Regions from separate parts of the Azospirillum terrae genome, predicted to be linked through region 1. Evidence: riboswitches for the same ligand, from Rfam matches in the RefSeq annotation. Region 1 holds a riboswitch; the other holds the start of a gene.
The links. A riboswitch is a leader RNA that binds a small molecule or an ion and turns the genes downstream of it on or off. The one in region 1 is predicted to bind thiamine pyrophosphate.
Positions count from the first base shown of each region.

Region 1 (4,206 bases):
CGACCTGCTGCGCGACTCCCGGCGTGACGAGGCGCGCGCCCAGGTCGAGGAACTGCACGCCGCCGACGTCGCCGACCTGATCGAGCAGATCGGCCCGGACGAGCGCGAAGCCCTCATCGACGTCCTGCGCCCGAACTTCGACGGCGAGGTGCTGTCGCACCTCAACGAAGATTTGCGCGAGGAGGTCATCGACCTCTTCGAGCCAAAGGAGCTGGCCGCTGCGGTGGCCGAGCTGGACACCGACGACGCCGTCGACCTCATCGAGGACATGGACGAGGAGACCCGGCGGGAGATCCTCGACAACCTCCCCGCCGAGGACCGTGCCCTCGTTCAGGAAAACCTGACTTTCGAGGAGTACACCGCCGGCCGCATGATGCAGCGCGACCTGGTCGCGGTGCCGCAGTTCTGGACGGTGGGCAAGGCGCTGGACTTCCTGCGGGCGTCCGGCGACGATTTGCCGGAGGATTTCTACGACATCTTCGTGGTGGACCCGCTGCACCGGGTGGTGGGCTCAGTGCCGCTGTCGCGGGTGATGCGGCAGAAGCGCTCGGTGCGCATCGCCGACCTCGCCAGCGAGGACTGCCACACCATCCCCGTCACCATGGACCAGGAGGAGGTGGCGAACCTGTTCCGCCAGTACGCCCTGGTGTCGGCCCCTGTCGTCGATCCGACTGGGCGGCTGCGCGGCGTCATCACGGTGGACGACGTGGTGCACATCATCGACGAGGAGGCCGAGGACGACATCCTGAAGCTCGGCGGTGCCGGCGACACCGGCGTCTACAGCCCGGTGCGCGAGATCTCCAAGTCGCGGGTTTGGTGGCTGCTGGTGAACCTCGGCACGGCATTCGCCGCGTCCGGCGTCATCTCGCTGTTCGAGGCGACCATCGAGAAGCTCGTGGCGCTGGCCGTGCTGATGCCAATCGTCGCCTCCATGGGCGGCAACGCCGGCACGCAGACGCTGACCGTCGTGGTGCGCGCGTTGGCGACGCGCGAGCTGTCGGCCTCCAACGTCTGGCGCGTCTTCGGCAAGGAACTTCTGGTGGCTCTCATCAACGGCATCGTCTTCGCCGTGCTGGTCGGTGCCATCGCCTGGGTGTGGTTCGAGCCGACCATCGGCGTCGTCATTGCCTGCGCCATGATCATCAACCTGTTCGTCGCCGGCCTGTTCGGCGTGCTGATCCCGCTGGGCCTTGAGAAACTGGGCGTCGATCCGGCGGTGTCCAGCACGGTGTTCCTCACCACGGTCACCGACGTGGTTGGGTTCTTCGCGTTCCTTGCGTTGGCGACGGTCTTTTTGTTGTAAAAAGTTCTTGCTTTGGTTGCGTCGGCCCGCCACCATGCGGGCCTCGGCATGGGGTGCTGCGCGTGGTGCGCGGCTGAGATCAAACCCATCGAACCTGTCTGGGTAATGCCAGCGAAGGGAGCCGCGCATGAGCGATTCTGCGCCCGCAGTCCATCCAACCGTAGTCCATTCATCCGCATCCAAATCCCTGTCCGTCGCCGTGATCGGCGCCGGAGTCATCGGCCTGGGCATCGCCTGGAGGCTGGCCTCGGCCGGCGCCCGCGTGGATGTTTTCGACCAGGGCGAGGCCGGCCGCGGCGCCAGCCATGCCGCAGGCGGCATGCTCGCCGCCTGCATCGAGACCGAGCCGGGGGAAGAGTGGATGCTCCCCCTCAACCGCGACAGCCAGACGCGCTGGCCCGCTTTCGCCCGCGACCTGGAGGCGGCCACCGGCCTGTCCGTGGAGCTGCGCACCGAGGGCACGCTGGTCATCGGCCACACCGCCGACGACATGGCGCGCCTGCGCTTCCTCCACGAGTTCCAGACCGGCCTGGGTCTGCCCATCGAACTGCTTAGCGGTGCCGAGACCCGCAAGCGCGAGCCCTACCTGCAACCGGGCATCGCCGGGGCGCTGTACAGCCGCGAGGACCATCAGGTCGACAACCGCAAGCTGGCGACCGCTCTGCACACCGCCGTGTTGGCGGCCGGCGGCCAGGTGCACGAGAACGCCGGGGTGTCCCGCGTCGAGCTGCGCGGCGGCCGGGCGACCGGCGTCTGGGTCGGCGACGCGCTGCACGCCGCCGACGTGGTGGTTCTGGCCGCCGGCCCGTGGTCGCGCGGCATCGACGGGCTGCCCGCCGCGGCCCGTCCGCCGGTGCGGCCGATCAAGGGGCAGATGCTGGCGCTGCGCATGGACTCGGCCGAACCGCTGCTGCGCCACGTCGTGTGGACGCCCAGCGGCTATATGGTTCCACGCTTGGACGGCCGGCTGCTGGTCGGCGCCACCAGCGAGGAGCGCGGCTTCGACACCGACCTGACGGCCGGCGGGGTCTTGTCGCTGCTGGAGGGCGCGTGGCGGGCGATCCCCGGCGTCGCCGAACTGCCCATCGACGAGATGTGGACCGGCTTCCGTCCCGGCAGCCGCGACGACGCGCCGATCCTTGGTTTCGGTGAGGTTGAAGGGCTGGTCTATGCCACCGGCCACCACCGCAACGGCATCCTGCTGGTGCCGGTGACCGCCGACGCGATTTCCCGCCTGATCCTCACCGGCGAGACCGAGCCGGTCATCGCCGGCTTCGGCCTCGGCCGTTTCACGGAGGCCGCATGACGGTGATCCCCTCCATGATCCGGGTGAACGGGCAGGCGGAGCCGCTGGGAGCGGCCTCCGTCGCCGAGTTGCTGCTGGCGCGCGGCATCGGGCTGGACGCTCCAGCCGTCGCGGTGGCGCTGAACGGCGCGGTGGTGCGCCGGGCGCAGTGGGCCAAAACGTCGCTGAAGCCCGGCGACGCGCTGGAAATCGTCCGTCCCTTCCAGGGCGGCTGAGCGGGAGACCTAATATGACGACGAACGACACGCTCACCATCGGCGGGCGCAGCTTCCGCTCGCGGCTGTTTATGGGCACCGGCGGCTACCCCAACCAGAAGGCCATGCTGGACGCGCTGGCGGCCGGCGGCACCGAGGTGGCGACCGCCGCCATCCGCCGGATCAGCCTGGACGGCTATGGCGAGAGCCTGATCGACGTGCTGGGCGGCCGGGTGACGCTGCTGCCCAACACCGCCGGCTGCCTGACCGCCAAGGACGCGGTGCTGACCGCCCAACTCGCCCGCGAGGCGCTGGGCCTGGACTGGGTCAAGCTGGAGGTCATCGGCGACCGCGAACTGCTCTACCCCGATTCCGAGGAGTTGCTGAAGGCGACGGCGGAACTGGTGGCGGACGGCTTCACCGTGTTGCCCTACTGCACCGACGATCCGGTGACCTGCCGCAAGCTGGCCGACGCGGGTGCCGCGGCGGTGATGCCGCTGGGGGCGCCGATCGGCTCCGGCCTGGGCATCCGCAACCCGCACGCCATCGAGGTGATCTGCGCCCGCAGTTCTGTGCCCGTCGTGCTCGACGCCGGCATCGGCACGGCGTCCGACGCGGCGCTCGCCATGGAGTTGGGCTGTGCGGCGGTGCTGCTCAACACCGCGGTGTCCAAGGCGCGTGATCCCGTGCGCATGGCGGCGGCGATGCGCGACGCGGTGGCCGCCGGCTGGAACGCGCGGGCTGCCGAGCGGATTCCCAAACGTTTCGGCGCCGAAGCGTCCAGCCCGCAACTCGGCTTGATCGGATCGTGAGTTCGCGCCAGTTTAGGGCATCTCATTTTGCAACTGCGAGCGCCCTGACGTGACCGACTTCAAGCCCCGCGACCCCGATTGGAAGGCCCGCTGTCTGGCGGCGTTCGAGAAGCAGCCCATCGCCAAGACGCTGGGCATCTCCATCGCCACGCTGGAGCCCGGCTTGTGCGAGATGCGCCTGCCGTTCCGCGCGGAGCTGACGCAGCAGCACGGCTTTTTCCAGGCGGGCATCGTGGCGATGCTGGCCGACAACGCCGGAGGCTGGGCGGCCTACACGCTGATGCCGCCGAAGTCGGAGGTGCTGGCCGTCGAGTTCAAGATCAACCTGATGGCCCCGGCCAAGGGTGACGAGATGATCGCCCGCGCGCGTGTCGTGAAGTCCGGCCGCACGCTGACCATCACCACCATCGAGGTGTCGATGCTCGACGGCGGGCGCGAGGTGGACTGCGCGCTGATGCAGCAGACCTGCATCGCCATCGTCGACTCCGGCAAGGGCGGCTGACGATATTTGTCTGTTGCGATTTGTCTGTTGCACCGGCTGGTGGCTGGGGAATACTGGCGGCGGCCATCCCCGGCCGGAAGTTAAGGATG
Region 1 is NZ_JBPXMR010000008.1:18,188-22,393, reverse strand. It holds gene mgtE (magnesium transporter) at 1-1,303, shown strand, start outside; TPP riboswitch at 1,343-1,439, shown strand; gene thiO (glycine oxidase ThiO) at 1,431-2,609, shown strand; gene thiS (sulfur carrier protein ThiS) at 2,606-2,824, shown strand; gene ACSVDD_RS19875 (thiazole synthase) at 2,839-3,615, shown strand; gene ACSVDD_RS19870 (PaaI family thioesterase) at 3,665-4,117, shown strand.

Region 2 (4,206 bases), on a different contig from region 1:
GCGGCCAGCGGGTCGTCGCGCAGCAGAATCAGCGCCCGGCCCCAGCGCCCGCGCGCCAGCCGCCACGCCAGCAGTCCGCCCAGGGTCACGAAACCCCACACCACGGCGGCCAGCGGCAGGCCGCGCGGCACGTCCATGCCGAACGCCGCGACGCCCGGTACGCCGGGCAAGCCGTTCGCTCCGCCGGTGATGTCCGGCGCGTTGATCGCCAGCAGCAGGACCACCTGAGCGATGCCCAGCGTCGCCAACGCAAAGTAGTGCGATTCCAGCCGCAGCACCGGCAGCCCGACCAGCAGCGCCAGCAGCACCGGCAGCGCCAGTGACACCGGGAACGTCGCCGGGAAGCTCCAGCCCAACTGGCTGCCGAGAATGCCCGTGGCGTACGCCCCCACCCCGAAGAAGGCGCCGTGCGCCAGCGACAGGGCGCCGGACAGCCCGAACACCACCTGGAAGCCGATCGCCGCCAACGCGTACACCCCCGCCACGGTCAGCACGCGCAGGCCATAAGGGGAGGCGTACAGCAACGCGTACACCAGCAGCGCCAGGGCGGCGAGTGCCAGCGCGTTACGCACGGCGCCGGGCCGCCTCGCCGAACAGGCCCTGCGGGCGGGCGACCAGGATGAGCAGCAGCGTCGCGTACAGCGCTCCCAGCGCCACCGGGTAGGACAGCACGGACGACACGCCGACCTCGAACAGCGCGATCAGCAGCGCCCCCACCACCGCGCCGGGCACCGAGCCCCAGCCGCCGATGGTCACGGCGATGTACGCCTTGAGGATCAGGTCGCCGCCGGCACTGGGCGTCACGAAGAACTGGTTGGCAAGCAGCAGCCCCGCCGCCCCGGCGTACGCCGTGCCCAGCGCGAAGGTCGCCAGGATCATGGCGGTGACGGGGATGCCACAGGCGCGCGCCATCTCCGGGTCTTGTGCCGTGGCGCGCAGGCGGCGGCCGAACTGCGTGCGGGCGAACACCCACTGCTGGGCGCCGATGAGCAGCGCCGCGACGGCGACGATGGCGAGCGACTGCACGGACACCACCAACCCACCGAGAGCGACCGTGCCGCCCGACAGCAGCGGCGGGGCGGCGCGCGGCTCGCCGCCGAACAGCGCGTTGGCGCCGTTTTGCAGGATGATGCCGACCGCGATGGTGCTGATGAACACCGACACCGGCGGCCGGCCGCGCAGCGGCAGATAGGCGAGCAGCGACACCAGGAGGCCCAGGGCGGCCATCAGCACCAGCACCAGCGGCAGCAGCGCCAAGCCCGGCGCCGGCCAAAGGGAGGCGAGATGCGGGGCCAGCGCCACGGCCAGCATGCCGCCGGCCATGACCAGATCGCCGTGCGCGAAGTTGACCGCCCCCGTGGCGTTCAGCACCAGCACGAACCCCAACGCCACCAGCGCGTAGGCGGCGCCGAGCGCCACGCCGTTGACGAGGAGTTGCAGGACCGTCACTTCACCACGCCCGTCACGTTGTCGTAGCGCTTGACGAGCTTCGGCACACGCGACGCGCCGTCGTAGCAGACGATGACCGCGGAGTGCGCCATGTTGCCCTTGCCGTCCGAGGCGTACGTCATGGCGAGGCCCTTGTACGCGCCCTTGGACAGCGCGTCGCGCACCTGCTCCGGCGTCCGCGCGCCTTTGGCCGCCGCGTCCAGCACCATCTTGACGCCGTCGTACTGGCCGAGCGCGAAGGCGTCCGGCTCGGCGTTGAAGGCGCGGCGGTAGGCGGCGGTGAACGCCTCCACTTCGGGAGAACCGCCGGACACCGGCGAAGCCGCGGTTTCGGCGCACACGCCTTTCAGCTCGGCGGGCTCCAGCAGCGCCGCGGTGCTCGGCTGGTGCATGGCGGAGCCGGCGACGATGGGGATGGTCACGCCGTGCGCCGCCGCCTGGCGGATGAACAGCGCGGTGGGCGCGGAGTGCAGGTGCAGCACCAGCACGTCGGGGTTGGCGGCCAGCGCCTTGGCGATCACCGGCAGCAGGTCCTTGGCCGAGGTGTCCACCCCCTCCTCGAACACCGGGGTGGCGCCCAGCGCCTTGAAGCGCTCCAGCAGATGCGCCTTGCCGCCCTGACCGTAGGCCGTGGTCTGGTAGATCACCGCGGGGCGCTTCTTGCCCAGTTCCTCCACCACATAGCGGGCGTGCGCCGCCTTGGTCACGGCGTCGCCGGGGAAGAAGCGGAAGACCCAGGGGTTGCCCTGCTCGGTGATCGCCGCGGTGCCCGACACGGTGACCAGCGGCAGCTTGTAATCCTTCGCCAGCGGCAGCATCGCCAGCATCTGCGTGCCGAGCATGGAGGCCACCACCGCCGTCACCGGCTTGCCGGCGGCGCGCTCCAGCGCGGTCACCGCGGCTTCGGGGGAGGTGCCGGTGTCGACCACCTCGGACGTCACGGGCAGGCCGGCGGGGGCCTCCTTGAGCGCCAGCAGCGCGCCGTTGCGCTGGCTGGTGCCCTCCAGCGACAGGAAACCGGTCAGGGGGACCAGCACCGGCACGTTCAGGGAATCGGCGAGCGCGGGGGGCGCCAGCAGAATCGACAGGATGGGAATCGCAAACCGCCGCATGGATGTCCTCCTCGCCGGCGGGGAAACGCCGTACGAGGGCGGGCCTCGGACGGTCGGCTCCCTTCGCTGGCATGACCCAGATCAGGTTCGATGGGTAGTTTCTCAGCCTGTCCCGACGGACAGGCACCCCAGCCGTACGAGCGCGAGAATCGGCAAGCCCGACCGCCTTGTCAAGCTTGCCTCTTTCTGGCGCGGGTCTCGGCGCGCAGCACGTACAGGCCGCTGGCGATGACGATACCGGCGCCGAGCGCCAGCGACGGGTCCGGCGCGTCGCCGAAGATGACCGCGCCGTACAGCACGCCCCAGAGCATCTGCGTGTACTGGAACGGCGCCACCACCGCCCCCGGCGCCATGCGGAAGGCCGAGAGCAGGCAGAGCAGCGCCGTGCCGCCGATCAGCCCGGTCGCCGCCATCAGCGGCAGGTCGGCGAGCCGGGGCGTCACCCAGACGGTGGGCTGCCAGGGCGCCAGCATCGTCGCGGTGAGCAGGTTGCCGTAGAACGGCCAGGAGGGTGCGGTCTCCGCGGTGCCCAGCCGGCGGACGATCAGCGCCGACAGCGCGAAGCACACCGCGCTGACCAGGGCGCCCAGCGCGCCGACGTTCACCACCGCTTGCGTGGGGCGCAGCATGACCAGCACGCCGGTGAAGCCGAGCAGCACCGCCGCCCAGCGCCGCGACCCGACCCGCTCGCCCAGCAGCGGCCCGGACAACGCGGTGATGATGAGGGGCGAGGAGAACAGGATGGCGTAGACGTCGGCCAAGGGCATGCGCTGGAAGGCGAAGAACGCCCCCAGTCCGGCGGCGGAGCCGGTCAGCCCGCGCACGAGCTGGAGGCTCGGCCGCCGCGTCGCCAGCATCCGCGGCCCGCCGCGCGCCAGCGCGAAGCCGGCGATGGGGATCAGCGAGAAGCACGCGTTGAAGAACATCGCCTGCACCAGCGGGTAGGTGCCGGTGAGATGCTTCATCAGGCTGTCAACGACGGAGAACAACGCGAACGCGGTGACGATGAGTGCGATACCGCGGAGGTTGAAGTTCATACCGTCGTCAGATCCTCATGGCCACCAGCGGGCCGGGCTCCGGGGCGGTGTCGGCGATGGTGAAAGCCTCCAGCAGCGCGGCGGCGGCGCGCTCCGCGTCGGCGGTGCTGCGGGCGTGCACGACGGCCAGCGGGCGCTGCGAATCCACCACCTCGCCGAGGCCGGCGACGGCGTCCAGGCCGACCGCCGGGTCCACCAGATCGGTCACCTTGGCGCGCCCGCCGCCGAGCGCCACCACGGCGATGCCGACCGCGCGCGTGTCGATGGCCGCCACCACGCCGGAGCGCGGCGCGTGCACCGCCAGCCGCACGGGGGCGGACGCGAGGTGCTTGTCCGGCGCCTCCAGCAGATCGGCGGGGCCGCCCAGCGTCCGCACCATGCGGGCGAAGCGCTCGGCGGCGGCACCGCTGCGGATCGCCGCGTCAAAACGGCGGCGGCCATCGGCCACGTCCGTCGCCAGCTCGCCCACGACCAGCAGCTCCGCCGTCAGCTCCGCCGTCACGTCATAGAGCCGCGGGTCGGTGGGCTCGCCGCGCAGGAAGGCCAGCGATTCGCGCACCTCCAGCGCGTTGCCGGCGGTGCGGCCGAGCACCTGGTTCATGTCGGTC
Region 2 is NZ_JBPXMR010000006.1:189,670-193,875, forward strand. It holds gene ACSVDD_RS17545 (branched-chain amino acid ABC transporter ATP-binding protein/permease) at 1-572, opposite strand, end outside; gene ACSVDD_RS17550 (branched-chain amino acid ABC transporter permease) at 565-1,449, opposite strand; gene ACSVDD_RS17555 (ABC transporter substrate-binding protein) at 1,446-2,561, opposite strand; TPP riboswitch at 2,603-2,702, opposite strand; gene ACSVDD_RS17560 (DMT family transporter) at 2,732-3,598, opposite strand; gene deoA (thymidine phosphorylase) at 3,606-4,206, opposite strand, start outside.
Region 2: another riboswitch for thiamine pyrophosphate. It lies ahead of ACSVDD_RS17555 (ABC transporter substrate-binding protein); the one in region 1 lies ahead of thiO (glycine oxidase ThiO).